2 linked regions of the Puniceibacterium sp. IMCC21224 genome follow. The protein of the gene in region 2 binds, or shares a complex with, the protein of the main gene of each other region. Links are inferred from orthologs where the notes say so. Each region holds a gene or a part of one and is shown on either strand. Other genes may lie near its edges.

The links.
Region 1: the proteins of accD (region 2) and IMCC21224_RS16160 are in contact, whole or in part, in a solved structure (PDB 8UXZ), measured with the Escherichia coli proteins. The link is inferred for Puniceibacterium sp. IMCC21224 from one-to-one orthologs.

What each region holds. Positions count from the first base shown.
Region 1 is NZ_LDPY01000001.1:3,464,788-3,471,571, forward strand. The notes cover bases 933-3,911. They hold IMCC21224_RS16160 (acetyl-CoA carboxylase carboxyltransferase subunit alpha), read left to right. Parts: upstream 933-1,930; coding sequence 1,931-2,893; downstream 2,894-3,911. Other genes in these bases: IMCC21224_RS16150 (LysE family translocator), read left to right, coding at 933-934; IMCC21224_RS16155 (sulfotransferase family 2 domain-containing protein), read left to right, coding at 1,004-1,837; IMCC21224_RS16165 (sarcosine oxidase subunit gamma), read right to left, coding at 3,274-3,825; IMCC21224_RS16170 (sarcosine oxidase subunit alpha), read right to left, coding at 3,841-3,911. In the rest of the region: IMCC21224_RS16145 (Lrp/AsnC family transcriptional regulator), read right to left, coding at 1-268; more of IMCC21224_RS16150, read left to right, coding at 341-932; more of IMCC21224_RS16170, read right to left, coding at 3,912-6,784. UniProt on the Escherichia coli protein: Component of the acetyl coenzyme A carboxylase (ACC) complex. First, biotin carboxylase catalyzes the carboxylation of biotin on its carrier protein (BCCP) and then the CO(2) group is transferred by the carboxyltransferase to acetyl-CoA to form malonyl-CoA.
Region 2 is NZ_LDPY01000001.1:708,237-716,394, reverse strand. What follows is about bases 5,167-8,158. They hold accD (acetyl-CoA carboxylase, carboxyltransferase subunit beta), read left to right. Parts: upstream 5,167-6,192; coding sequence 6,193-7,125; downstream 7,126-8,158. Other genes in these bases: IMCC21224_RS03185 (folylpolyglutamate synthase/dihydrofolate synthase family protein), read left to right, coding at 7,122-8,158; ilvD (dihydroxy-acid dehydratase), read right to left, coding at 5,167-6,003. Also shown: IMCC21224_RS03220 (FAD-binding oxidoreductase), read left to right, coding at 1-1,225; IMCC21224_RS03215 (DMT family transporter), read right to left, coding at 1,231-2,145; IMCC21224_RS03210 (hypothetical protein), read right to left, coding at 2,260-2,637; IMCC21224_RS03205 (DUF6478 family protein), read right to left, coding at 2,654-3,427; IMCC21224_RS26360 (hypothetical protein), read right to left, coding at 3,555-3,851; IMCC21224_RS26355 (hypothetical protein), read right to left, coding at 3,929-4,267; more of ilvD, read right to left, coding at 4,270-5,166.

The sequences.
Region 1 (6,784 bases), 2.8 Mb from region 2 along the record:
CGATGGCGCGTTCGAATGCCTGTTGTGCCGCTTTGGTGTGCTGGCTCAGTCCGACGGTGACATAGGCGACAAAACCAACTCCGGTCTTGTCGCGACTGATGACAGCGCGGTAGCCGGTAATCACCCCGGCGCGCTCGAGCGCGGTCACCCGGCGCAGGCAGGCAGAGGGTGACAGGCCAATTGCCTCGGCCAGAGCAAGATTTGATATCCGACCTTCACCGCGCAAGACACGCAATATCGCATCGTCAGTGGGATCAATATCGGTCATTAAGTGCGAATCCTTTGGGTTTGCGCCGCAGCTTGCAACCTTTCACCCTGAATTACAGTGGATAATCCCGGCATGACACCAGAGATATTTGCCGCACTGACCACCTTTGCCCTCGTGACCGTGATCACGCCAGGGCCCAATAATCTGATGCTGATGACATCCGGGGCCAATTTTGGTTTGCGCCGCAGCCTGCCGCATATGTTCGGCATCGGCCTGGGATTTCCGGCAATGGTCCTGATGGTGGGAATGGGTGTCACACGGCTATTTGACCTTTGGCCCGCCAGCTACACCGTTCTCAAGATACTGTCCGTCGCCTACATGTTATATCTGGCATGGAAGATCGCCCACGCCGCCGCGCCAAAAGACGCGCAGGCTGGTGGGCGACCGCTAAGCTTTTTGCAGGCCGCCGCGTTCCAATGGGTGAACCCAAAGGCCTGGTCGATGGCGCTGTCGGCCATCACTCTGTATGCTGCCGGTCGGGACGTTTTTGCTGTGCTCTGGGTGGCGGGGGCCTATGTGATGTGTTCAATACTATCGACAACATCCTGGACATTGCTGGGCCAACAGATGCGCAGCATCTTGCACAATCCAGCACGGTTGCGGGTCTTTAACTGGGTGATGGCGGCGGTGCTGGTGGCGTCGCTTGTCCCTGTCTTGATGCAGTGACAGCCAAGGTTGTGCTACGTCCCACGCAGCCCTAATGTGGCGGACGCTTGTCGCAAGAACTGAGGCCCAATGACCCAGACGCCGTTTTACCCTGTCGGTCAGGTCAGGCCGCTGTTTTACCTGCATATTCCCAAGACATCCGGCTCGGCCCAGAACCGCCGTTTACAGGAATTTTACCACGGTGCGGCCTGCGTCGTGCATGCAGAAAGCTGGTTTGGCGCGATCCTCGCCGGACAAAAGCCGCCGATGGCCGCAGATTGCGTGACAGGGCATATCGCCTGGCGATCCTGGCAGGCATGCGGCGCCGATCAGAGCTATACTTCGATGACCGTCCTGCGCGATCCGTGGGCGCGACTGGTGTCGCATCTGAACTGGATGGACCGGTTCAACCAGGGCGTCGATCTACAGACATTGGAACGGTTGCCGACCCGCTATCGCGACGTGGTCACAATACTGGGCGAAACCGATTTTGCCGACCGTGCCGCATTGGAGCAGATGCGCGCGGCGTTGCAGCTTGGCGCCGGGGCATCGCTGTTTGACAATCTCCAGCTGCGGATGCTTGCCGCGACTATCACGCCAAACCGGGTGACGCTGGAAGACGCAGATCACGACGCCGCGCTTGAGACCCTGCGCGGCTTTGCCCTGATCGGCTTTGCCGAGGATCAGGCGGCGCTGACGGCGGCTTTGGCGGACTGGCTGGGACGCGAGGCACCAAAACCGCAACCAGAGGCGGTCAATCCGGCCCGATCCCACCGCCTGAACACCAACAACGACATTGCGCGGCAGGTTCTGGCGCCGTGGTTTCGGCGCGACACCGCATTGATCGCCGCCGCTCGAAACCTGCCCAACGCCGTGCGCCCAGCCCCGCGCGGTTGGCTGTCACGGCTCTTTCAGCGGCTCTAAACACGATAGGTTTCGCGACACAGCCAACGCCGGGGGAGTTGCAACTGCGGCCCTGCCGCGTCATATGGGCGCAAGAGACATGAGGACAAGAGCATGACCCATTACCTCGACTTTGAGAAACCTCTGGCGGAAATCGAAGGCAAGGCCGAAGAGTTGCGTGCCATGGCGCGTGCCAACGACGAAATGGACATCGAAGCCGAAGCAGCCGCGCTTGACCGCAAGGCGGCGGATCTGCTCAAGGATCTATACAAGAAACTGACGCCCTGGCGCAAATGCCAGGTGGCGCGGCACCCTGACCGGCCACATTGCCGCGACTACATCGACGCATTGTTCACCGAATTCACTCCGCTGGCTGGCGACCGTAAATTTTCCGATGACGATGCCGTCATGGGCGGGCTTGCCCGGTTTGATGACCGCCCGGTTGTGGTGCTGGGCCATGAGAAGGGCAACGATACCCAAAGCCGGATTCAGCGCAACTTTGGCATGGCGCGCCCCGAAGGTTACCGCAAAGCGGTGCGTCTGATGGAGATGGCCGACCGGTTCGACCTGCCGGTGATCACGCTGGTCGACACCCCCGGTGCATATCCCGGCAAAGGTGCCGAAGAACGCGGCCAATCCGAGGCGATTGCCCGCGCCACCGAGAAATGCCTGCAAATTGGTGTTCCACTGGTGTCGGTGATCATCGGCGAAGGCGGGTCAGGCGGGGCTGTGGCCTTTGCCACGGCGAACCGCGTCGCGATGCTGGAACATTCGGTCTATTCGGTGATCTCGCCCGAGGGCTGCGCCTCGATCCTGTGGAAAGACGCTGAAAAGATGCGCGAAGCTGCCGAGGCGTTGCGGATGACGGCGCAGGATCTGCACAAGCTGGGTGTCGCGGACCGGATCATTTCAGAACCGCTGGGCGGCGCGCACCGCGATCCGCAAGTGACAATTGCTGCGGTCAAGGCAACATTGCTGTCGATGCTGGACGAGCTGTCCGGCAGCAAACGCAAGGCACTGGTGCAGGATCGCCGCAACAAGTTCCTTTCGATGGGCAGCAAGGGGCTGGCTGCCTGAACGCGCCATTTGCAAGGGCCGTGATATCTGGGGTTTCTCAGCCTGGCTGTTCGCGCTTGGCTGGATTGCCTTGGGGCTAGGAACTGCCGCTTTTGGTGAAGGGGTCGTGTCCGATTGACGCGCGCCATGGCAAAGGTCAGCATTTGCCCCAAACACTCCGGGCAAAAACTACGGCGCCGTCGGCAGAAATGCTCGGTTCGGGCAACGAATCCCTAGAAAAGGCAAACCGGCGACGCAGTCAGAGCCGACCGGTCCTTTGGTCGGAATCGTGGTATGTTGATCGTCGTCTGGTCGGCCTTGTTTCCTCTGGAACCGACACCTGAAAATGTGACCCCTGTGCGGCTACGGCAACGCGGGCGCTGTATGTCAGCCCGCGGGCGTCAGTCCCCCGTCAGTTCGCGACACCCCGTTTCAAGCAGCGACAGCACATGCGGCACAAATGAACGCCAGATATCCATCCTGAACGATTGATCACCGTCGCGCCAGATCAGCACGGTTGCCCCGTCAAAGAGTGTCCGCCGCCCCTGCCCTGCGCCAATTGTGTCAATGTCTCGTGGACAGCCCAGGGTCAAAAGCTCAGCGGCCCGAGGGCCGTCGATCCGGATCGTCAATTCGCGGTCGCTGATCTCGGTCAGGCTGTGTGGCGTTGTGGTATAAACCACGGCAAAGACCTGCACCAACTTTGGGGCGGCAGATTCGGGGGCGAGGATCTGCCATTCATCCGGGCCAAGGCACAGCGCCTCGACATCCCCCACATTTGCGCGAACACCAATGCGAGCGGGCAACTCCGCCCCCAAAGCGCCCGACAGCGCAGGCACCGCCATCGCGCGTGCGCGCAGTGAAAACCGTGCCACAGGCGGCAGCAGCGTCAGCTTGGCCGCAGAAGTCTCTGCCAGCACGCCGGGAACCATGTCTTGGGTCTGAACGGTCATCACATTATCTCCGGGTCAAAGCTTAAGGCGGGCGTTGTCGGGATCGTAGAACACCGGTGCCGTAACGGTCGCGGTAATGGTCCTGTCAGGCATCGGGATATACACAGTCTCGCCCATCCGGGCCTGTCCACCCTCGATCACCGCCAACGCGATGGGCCGACCCGCCGCGTCGCTGTTGTACGCCGAGGTGACATGACCCACCATCTTCATCGGCAGGGGCTGATCGGCGTCAAGTACGATTTGCGCACCTTCTTCCAGCTTCGTCACGCTGTCGTCGGTCAGCAGACCAACGAGCTGCTTGCGGCCCTCGGCCACCAGATCCGGACGGGCCAGTGCACGTTTTCCGACAAAGTCCGGCTTGGCCTTGCCGACGGCCCAGCCCGCTCCAATATCATACGGCGTCAGGGTGCCATCGGTGTCCTGGCCGATGATGATGAATCCCTTTTCGGCCCGCAGCACGTGCATCGTTTCGGTCCCATAGGGGCAGATGTCGTATTGCGCGCCGTCGGCCATCAGCCGTTCCCACAACGCGCGACCATTGCGGGCAGGCACGTTAACCTCGAACCCCAGTTCGCCGGTGAAACTGACCCGGAACAACCGCGCCGGAAACCCGGCCACAGTGCATTCCGCAATCGACATATGCGGGAACGCGGCGTCGGACAGGTCCAGCCCCTCGACCAGCGGCGCCAGCAGATTGCGCGCATTCGGGCCGTTCAGCGCGATGGTCGCCCATTGCTCGGTTGTCGAGGTCAGCCAGACGTTCAGATCCGGCCATTCCGTCTGAAGGTAATCCTCCATCATGTTCAGCACACGTGCTGCGCCGCCGGTGGTGGTGGTGACGTGAAACCGGTCGTCCGACAAGCGCCCGATCACGCCATCGTCGCGGATAAACCCGTCATCGCCCAGCAACAGACCATAGCGGGTGCGGCCCGGTGCCAGCTTGGTCCAGGGGTTGGTGTACATTCGGTTCATGAATTCAACCGCGTCGGGGCCAACCACCTCGATCTTGCCCAGGGTCGACGCGTCAAAGATACCAAGGCTCTTGCGCGTCGCAATACACTCGCGGCTGACTGCCTGCTGCATGGTTTCACCCGATTTGGGGAAATACCACGCCCGACGCCACAGGCTGACCGGCTCGAACGCCGCGCCCTGATCTGCCGCCCATCCGTCGATGGCGGTCTTGCGCGTCAGTTCGAAATGGTCGCCTTTGTGATAACCCGCAAAGGCCCCAAACGTGGTCGGTGTATAGGGTGGGCGAAAGGTGGTCAGACCGACCTGCGGCTGCGGCTTGCCCAGCGCGTCGGCGGCGATATTCAGACCGTTGATGTTGGACATCTTGCCCTGATCGGTAGCCATCCCGTTGGTGGTATAGCGTTTGACATGCTCGATCGAGCGCATGCCCTCCTTGACCGCCAGACGCAGGTCCTTGGCGGTGACGTCGTTCTGGAAATCGACAAACGCCTTGGCGCGGCCGGGGTTCAGGTCGGTTGGCAGTTCGACATGGCTCACGCCTGTGCCGGGGCGGTCATCGGTGACGCCGTAACTGTGTGCGCTCGCTTTGCGCCCCGGTTTGCGCCCCAATTCGCGCACGGCATTGGCGCCCATTTCAGCGCCGTCGTTCAGCGCCGCCTCAATACCCCAAAGGCCACGGCCTGCGCCGGCAATCTGGCAGTCCTCGGCCTTGTGATCGGGCAGGAATGTCTGACGGTCCGCATCCCATTTCAGCGTGCCGCGCGTGTGGCTGAAGAGATGCAGCGACGGCGTCCAGCCGCCCGACATCAACAGGCAGTCGCAACGCAGAGTGTGCCCGCCGCCCGCCTTGCCACCTGTGACGCTGTTCACCCGCACGGATTTCACCCGCAGCCGTCCCTTGGTTCCGGTGACCGTATGGCCCGCCAAAACGGTGATACCGCGATTTTGCGCCTCAGCCAGAAGATCGGCGCGCGGCGCATCACGGGTGTCGACAATCGCTTCGATCCCCGTGCCAGCCTCTGCCAGATCAAACGCCGCGTACCAAGCGCTGTCGTGGCAGGTCACGATCACGGCCCGGTCACCCACCCGCACGCCGTAGCGGTTCAGATACGTCTGCGCCGATCCCGCCAGCATCACGCCGGGGCGGTCGTTGCCGTCAAATACCAGTGGCTTTTCCAGCGCGCCCTGGGCCAGTATCACCTGCCCGGCACGCACCCGCCACATGCGTTCGCGCGGAATGCTCGCATCCGGCGCCTTAAGATGGTCGGTCAGTTTCTGACAAAGGCCAACCATGTTCTGGTGGTAATAGCCGATGGCGGTAGTGCGGGTCATCACCGTGACGCCCAGTCCCTCAAGTCCCGTCAGTTCTGCCGCCAGCCAGTCCCACGCGCCTTGCCCGTCGATCTGCGCCTGCGGTTCAGACAGCAGCGTGCCCCCGACTTCGGCGTTTTCGTCCACCAGCGTCACGCGCAAGCCGGATTCAGCAGCCGTACGTGCCGCCGCCAGTCCCGCCGGACCGGCACCGATCACCAGCACATCTGTGTGCAGATAGCGCGAGGCGTAGTGGTCGGGATCCTCTTCGGTCGGGCTGACACCCAGACCGGCCGCCGCGCGAATAAAGGGCTCGTACACCTTGTCCCAAAAGGATTTCGGCCACATGAACGTCTTGTAGTAGAACCCCGCCGAAAACAGCATGTAGGCAAAGTCATTCACCGCGCCGACATCGAATTTCAGGCTGGGATAGGTGTTCTGGCTGTTGGTTTTCAGGCCGTTCCAAACCTCTTGCACGGTGGCGCGGGTGTTCGGTTCGAACTGGCCTTTGCCACGGCGGGTGCCGATCAGGGCGTTCGGCTCCTCGGACCCTGCCGACACTGCGCCGCGCGGGCGGTGATATTTGAACGACCGGCCCATAAGGTGCTGACCATTCGCCAGCAGTGCCGACGCCACGGTATCCCCGCGCCGTCCCTCGATCCATTTGCCGTCAAAG
Region 2 (8,158 bases):
TACCACGACCGACGTCGCGATTGTGGGCGGAGGATTCACCGGCTTGTCGGCGGCACTGCATCTGGCCAACGCCGGTGTTCAGGTGACATTGCTCGAGGCCGAGACCCCCGGTTTCGGAGCCTCAGGCCGCAATGGCGGATTTTGCTGCCTGGGTGGTGCCAAGGCCCCGCGCGCCCTATTGCGCCGCCGGTTCGGCGATGCCGGTCTGGCAGAATGGCACATGGCCGAGCGCGCAGCGGTTGATCTGGTCGCCGATCTGCTGAGTACACACAACATCGACGCGGACACCCATTCGAATGGCGAAACCATCCTTGCCCACACCCCCCGCGCCATGGCCGGATTGCGGGCCGAGGCGGATCAGATCGCGCAAGATTTCGGTGTGACGCCAACGCTTATCAAAGCCAAGGATCTGCGCGCATATGGGCTGGGCGGGACATTCCACGGTGGTCTGACCATTCCAATCGGATTCGCCCTCAACCCGCGCAAATATCACTCGGGAGTCGCCGCTGCCGCGCAAAAGGCTGGCGCCGCGCTGCACGCCCAGAGTGCCGTGAAAGCGTTGCGTCAGGACGGGGATCGAACCATCCTGACAACACCGCAAGGCAACGTTTCGGCCCGTCGCGTCATTCTTGCCACCAACGGCTATTCCTCAGAGGATGTGCCAGATTGGCTGCGCAGTCGTACCCTGCCAGTGCAATCCAGCGTGCTTGTCACCCGACCGTTGGAACCGGCCGAACAAGAGGCCCAAGGCTGGACATCGGATCAAATGGCCTATGACACACGCACCCTGCTGCATTATTTTCGTCGACTGCCCGACAATCGGTTCCTGTTCGGCATGCGCGGCGGATTGCGCGCCACGCCACGGGCCGAGGCCGCGATCCGCCGCCGTATCCGTGTAGAATTCAATGCCATGTTTCCCGCCTGGTCCAAAATCGAGATCACGCACGACTGGTCGGGGTTGGTTTGCCTGATGGCCAATCTAACACCCTTTGCCGGACCGGTGCCCGCGCTTCCGGGTGTCTTTGCCGGGCTGGGATATCATGGCAACGGCGTGGCCATGGCGACGCTGACCGGGCGTATTCTGGCCGATCTGGTCCGGGGGCAAGACCCCAAATCACCCTACCCGATGGCAATGCAGGCGCCGCCGGGACGATTCCCGCTGGGACGCTACCGGCGTCTACTTCTGGCGCCAGCCTATGTCGCTGCGGGCCTTCTGGATCGTTAACCGGGTCAGCCCTGCGGCGTCAGTCCGGCACGGGCCTTGCCGCGCTTTAGCCCCAGCTGCCGTTCGCGCCAAATGATCAACACACCCGCCAAAATCACCACCGCCGCGCCCAGCAGCATCGACCGGGTCGGCACCTCGGCAAAGACCACATAGCCAATCAAAAGCGCAAAAAGCATCGACGCGTAGTCAAACGGCGCAAGAACCGCCGCTTCGGATTCGCGGTAGGCCGAGGTCAGCATGATCTGCGCCAGACCGCCGATCAGACCTGCCGAGATCAGCATCGCGGCTTCGCCCGGCGTGGGCAGCACCCAGCCAAACGGTATGGTTATGAGTGACAGTCCCGTCGCCGTCAGCGAAAAGAAGAACACGATGGCCGATGTCTGTTCCGTCGCCACAAGCCGCCGGATCTGGATCTGCGCCAGCGCCCGCAGCACGCTGGAAAACAGGATCAAAGCGACACCGATTTGCGCGGCGGTGTTCACCTCGTCAAGTGTCAGACGCGGCCAAAGGATGATCAGCACCCCGACGAGTCCGATCCCGACCGCCGTCAACCGGAAAAGCCGCAACCGTTCGCCCAGCAGAACGGCAGCAAACAGCACTGTCAGCAGCGGCGCGGCATAGCCGATGGCCGTCACCTCGGGCAGCGGCAGCAACGCCAGCGCGGCAAAGCTGGTACCCATCGCCGACACCCCGATCACACCGCGCAAGAAATGCCCAACCGGATTCTGAACCCGCAACCCGGTGCTCAGATCATGGCGCATCAACAACCAGAACAAGATCACCGGCATGGCAAAGAACGAGCGAAAAAACACCGCCTCACCGGCTGGAATACGGTCCGAGGAGGCCTTGATCAGCGACGCCATGATGATGAACAAGAAAACGGATGTCAGCTTTAGGCTGATGCCACGCAGCGGGGACATGGGGGCTCCTTGAGAGGGATGCGCGCACCCTGCACCGCGCGCCCGAAATGGTCAATGTCTACGACCAATTGCACAATATCGCGCGGAACGTGGCGCACCATGTGAAAGCGGAGTCTATCCCGCCTCGTTGCAATGGCGCCGAAAGGCCCGCTTCAACATGTCCAGTTCGGCGCGCAGCAGATCGACCTCGGGCCGCAGATCATCGGCCAACCCTTCACCTGACAGCAATGTGAAACTGTTCAGAACCACGTCGGATGCAGCGTCCCGGATCACAAAGATCTGCGCACCATCACCGATTGCTTCTGTCGGTACGGGAACCTCGACCAACCAGCGTCCTGCCTCAGGGGTGCGGTTCACAATCACACCGTGCAACGGCTTATCCAGAAGGGTGACTGTGATTTCAGGCGGCTCGCAGGGAGCGTCCGCTGCCGCCAAAAGCCCCTGCCAGACACCTTCTTGAAACCGTGTCTTGGTCAGTGTGAAACCTGTCATCGCCCTGCTCCCCTAGTCATAGCGCGGCACGCAGTCTGCGGCTGAACGTCAGATCCCGCAACACCACCTGATTCATCTGCGGTGCCTCAAAAATCAGATCGAGCCACATCCGGTCGGCGCGTTTCTCGTTCAGCTTGCTATAGGCCAGATCAAATTCCACCTGATTTTCGGCCGCATTCAATGCCAGTTCGCGCACAATCTGTTCGGTATTCGGGCCGTGCCGGATGTTGAGCCTGGCAAATACCTTGAGCGGCGCTTCCATCTCGACAATTGTCTCGATCCGGATCAAATGTTGGCGTCGCAGATCCAGCGACGCCGCCATAGGCAGATCCACAGACAGCGACAGATACGATCCGTCAAAATGGAACACATCCATGCACAGTCCATAGGCCGCCTGGTCTGCCGCGCGCGCGTTGCGTATCTGGCGCAGCGTCAGTTCGCAAAACCCGCAATCGTGGAACAGCGTCACCTCGTCACCAAGCCGAGATTTTGATGGAACCGGGGACAGGCCCTGCTGCGCCAGTGGTGCGCACCAAAGCTCTGGCCGCCACGCCCAGTCGACGCCGTGCGGCTGCGAAACCGATGGGGTGCCGATGAGTGGCTGTGCGAGGCGCGTATCGGCCAAGTGGATCAGTTTGTCGAGATGGACCCTAAGCTGGCGCGCCGTGTCGCGCTGGTTCACGAGGTCAGGCAAATCCGTTGACTCGGCATCATGCGCGGCCCGTGCCCAACGGCGCAACGCCCCCTGCCGCATCAACCGTTCGATCATACCATCGCTTTGCCGCGTCATCCGTGCCTGTCTTTCCCAGTGAACCGCCTGTCGCCAAGGTCGACGACATTGTCTGGCGCCCGACCTCGTCTTGGCAAGGGATTAGTGTCACAAAAGTCTTTGCCCCAGCAAACCGCGCTATCGCCGATTATCCGCCCGGTGACCTGGATTTGCCCCCTGGGCTTTCAGACAGGATTCGGGAATGCACTTGTTGCAACATCGCGCCACCCGCGTCCCCAGTCAGCCCGCTGCCCTGCGGCGCATAAAGAGCCAGCGCGACCAGCCGGTTCCCCAGAACAAAGGCCCCGCGCCAGAATTTCGGATCTCCACCCTCAAACACGTCCGCGCCCCCCTCGGCCAACAGCGCCAGGCTTAGACCGTCACTCTCACTCCCGGACAGAAGCGGCGCATCAGACACCGCAGCAAGGGTCTGCGGCTCGGGCACATCCGTGCCTGTACCACGCGCACCAACCGTCACGGTGATCAGAACTGGGGGAACCGGGGGGCCGGCCTCGCCCCCGCTCAGAATCCGGCAACTGGCCAGAACCGCAAAACCACGCCCCCCCGCGCCTGCAACGTCGCCGGGTCGATGCAATAGCCCGTCGGACCACTGAGCACGACCGCACCGCCGGCAAGTTTCACCCTGACGAAGGGAACCGCGCCTTTGTGACTTTCCCCTTGGGCGTCGGCTTCGGGGTTTTTGGGTGAAAACAGGCCGCCCAGAAACCCCTTGGCGGGTGCGGCGGCCTGTACCACAGCAGTCGGGGCCGCCGCTTTGGGAGCCCCACTGTCGGGCACCGGAGAACAGCCCGCCATCCCGAGCAGGACAACCGCCGCCAAAGCAGGGCCCGCCCAGCGCATGGTCAGAGGTCCATGTAGACGTGCTTTTCCGCCTTGCCGCCGGGATGCGTGACTGCGCCCTTGTAAGTCTCTCCGACGAGCTGCGCGTATTTCCACAGGGCACCGCTGGCATAGATCGTATCGCGCGGTCCGGCCCAGGACGCCTTGCGCGCCTCAAGCTCTTCCTCGCTCAGATCAACTGAAAGGTTACCTTTGACCGCGTCAATGGTGATGACATCGCCGTTTTTCAGCAGGGCAATCGGCCCGCAATGCGCCGCCTCGGGACCGACATGGCCCACACAGAACCCGCGTGTCGCGCCGGAAAAGCGCCCGTCGGTGATCAGAGCAACCTTTTTGCCGACACCCTGACCCGACAATGCCGCCGTCGTGGCCAGCATCTCGCGCATGCCAGGACCGCCCGCAGGGCCCTCGTTGCGGATCACCAGAACTTCGCCTTCTTTGTACTGCCGCGCCTTTACGGCCTCAAAGGCGTCTTCCTCACATTCAAAGACACGCGCCGGGCCGGTAAAGACCTGCTCCTCCGCGCTCATGCCTGCGACCTTGACGATGGCCCCAGCCGGGGCAAGGTTGCCCTTCAGGCCCACAACACCGCCGGTTTTGCTGATCGGCGCGCTGACAGAATAGATTACCTTGCCGTCAGCCTCACGCGTGATCAGGTCCAGTTCTTCGCCGATGGAATTCCCCGAGGCGGTCATGCAATCCTCGTGCAGCAGTCCGGCCTTGCGCAATTCCTTCATCACGACCGGCACACCGCCCGCCTCGTACAGATCCTTGGCAACATAGGCGCCACCTGGTTTGAGATCGACGAAATAGGGCGTGTCGCGGAAGATCTCGCAGACTTCGTCAAGGTAGAAATCAATCCCGGCCTCATGCGCGATCGCCGGCAGATGTAGCCCGGCATTGGTCGACCCACCGGTGCAGGCCACAACCCGCGCAGCGTTCTCAAGGCTCTTGAGCGTCACGACGTCGCGCGCCCGGATGTTCTTTTCGATCAGATCCATCACGGCGCGGCCCGATGCCTCGCCATATTGATCACGGCTTTCATAAGGTGCCGGTGCACCCGATGAGTTCATCAGCGCCAGACCAATCGCCTCGGAAACGCAGGCCATGGTGTTGGCGGTAAACTGACCACCACAGGCTCCGGCACTCGGGCAGGCGACACGCTCCAGCTCTTCGAGTTCCTCATCCGAGAAATTGCCAGCCTGATGCTTGCCCACGGCTTCAAAGACATCCTGTACCGTCAGGTCCTTACCATGCAACCGCCCCGGCAGGATCGACCCACCATAGATAAAGACCGATGGCACGTTGAGTCGCACCATGGCCATCATCATGCCTGGCAGGGATTTATCGCACCCGGCAAGACCCACGATGGCGTCGTAGCAATGACCGCGCATGGTCAGTTCGACCGTATCGGCAATCGCCTCGCGGCTGGCGAGGCTGGAGCGCATGCCCTCGTGACCCATGGCAATACCGTCCGTCACGGTGATGGTAGTAAATTCACGCGGGGTGCCAAAGGCCTGCTTGACCCCCATTTTAACTGCCTGCGCCTGCCGGTTGAGCGAAATATTACAGGGCGCGGCCTCGTTCCAGCAGGTGGCGACACCGACCAAAGGCTGATGAATCTCGGCCTCGGACATGCCCATTGCGTAGTAATATGACCGGTGCGGCGCGCGGGCCGGACCCTCGGTCACATGGCGGCTGGGCAATTTGGATTTGTCGAACGGACGCTTGAGCATGGCCTGCCCTCCCTGAAAATCGGTTGTGCCCCCCGGAATACCCAAGCCCCCCCGTCACCACAAGTCGGATATCACACTGCCTGCGCCACCAGCGTGGCCCCTGGTGCGACCAGACCGCCTTGCCTGCATTGCATTTCCTACGACACCCGCTTAAGTCAGCCATATTCTGGCGACCCGGGAAAGAACGGCATGAACTGGATCACGAACTACGTCCGCCCCCGCATCAACTCGATTTTCTCGCGCCGCGAAGTGCCCGAGAACCTCTGGTCGAAATGCGATGAATGCGGCACGATGTTGTTTCACCGCGAACTCAGCGACAATCTCTGGGTTTGTTCGAACTGCGCGCACCACATGGCGATCACCCCGCGCGAACGGTTCCTCGCCCTGTTCGACGGCGGCGTTTTTCACGATGTCGCCGTGCCCGAACCGCTGGCCGATCCGCTACAGTTCCGCGATCAAAAGAAATATCCTGACCGGTTGCGTGCCGCGCAGAAATCCACGGCCGAAAAAGAGGCGATGCTGGTCGTCACGGGCGACATGGGGCGCACGCCCATCGTTGCGGCCGCGCAGGATTTTTCGTTCATGGCAGGCTCAATGGGCATGTATGTGGGCAACGCCATCGTCAAGGCCGCGCAAGAGGCGGTTCGGCTCAAGCGTCCGCTCATCCTCTTTTCCGCCGCTGGTGGTGCCCGGATGCAGGAGGGTATCCTGAGCCTTATGCAAATGCCCCGCTCGACCGTCGCGATCCAGATGCTGCGCGAAGCAAACCTGCCCTATATCGTCGTATTGACCCATCCGACCACTGGTGGCGTCACCGCCTCTTACGCCATGCTGGGGGACGTCCAGATTGCCGAGCCGAATGCGCTGATCTGCTTTGCCGGTCCCCGCGTGATTGAGCAGACGATCCGCGAAAAGCTGCCCGAGGGGTTCCAGCGCGCCGAATATCTACTGGAACACGGCATGCTGGACCGGGTCACCGACCGGCGCAAAATGCGGGACGAGTTGATCTCGATCATTCGGATGCTGATGCGACTGCCACCGCCAATTGCCGGTGATCTGCCTGCACCCACCGACAATGACGCCGACGAGGCGAAAGTGTCGGTTGCTCCAGCGCAAAAATGACGGTGTTTTCTTCGGACCACATCCTGAACCGGATGATGGCGCTGCACCCCAAGATCATTGATCTTACGCTAGACCGCGTCTGGCGTCTGCTTGAGGCGCTGGATCACCCGGAACAAAAACTGCCGCCAGTCATCCACATCGCCGGAACCAATGGCAAGGGATCGACACAGGCGATGATCCGCGCCGGGCTCGAGGCGATGGATCTGCGTGTCCACGCCTATACCTCGCCGCATCTGACACGGTTTCACGAACGCATCCGCCTGGCCGGGACTCTGATTGCCGAGCCCGACCTAGCGCATGTACTGGACGAATGTTACGCCGCCAACGGGTCCGACCCGATCACCTATTTCGAAATCACGACCTGCGCAGCACTTTTGGCCTTTGTCCGCACACCCGCGGACTACACGCTGCTTGAGGTCGGTCTTGGTGGTCGGCTCGATGCCACCAACGTTGTTGCCAAACCCGCGCTGACCATCATTACCCCGGTGTCGATGGATCATGAAAGCTATCTTGGCGACACCGTATCCAAGATCGCCTTTGAAAAGGCGGGGATCCTCAAGCGCGGCGTACCCTGCGTCGTCGGTCCGCAAACTGACGACGGCATGGCGGTGATCGAGGCGCAGGCTGCCCGACTTGGTGTGCCGCTTTTGGCGCATGGCCAGCATTGGCATGCCTGTGAGGAACGCGGGCGGCTGATCTATCAGGACGAAACCGGGTTGCTGGACCTGCCCCTGCCCAACTTACCCGGCGCGCATCAATACATGAACGCGGGCGCGGCACTGGCGGCACTGCGCCATCTTGGCGCGCCCGAGGAAGCCTGCGAAGCCGCTGTAACCCACGCAGACTGGCCCGCCCGTATGCAGCGGCTGCGCACAGGTGCTCTGGCGGATCTGGCACCGCAAGCGGAACTCTGGCTTGACGGCGGTCACAACCCCGCCGCAGGCGACGCGCTGGCCGCACATCTGGCACAGTTGCCTGCCCGCCCCACGTATCTGATCTGTGGCATGCTCAACACCAAGGACGTGCGCGGCTA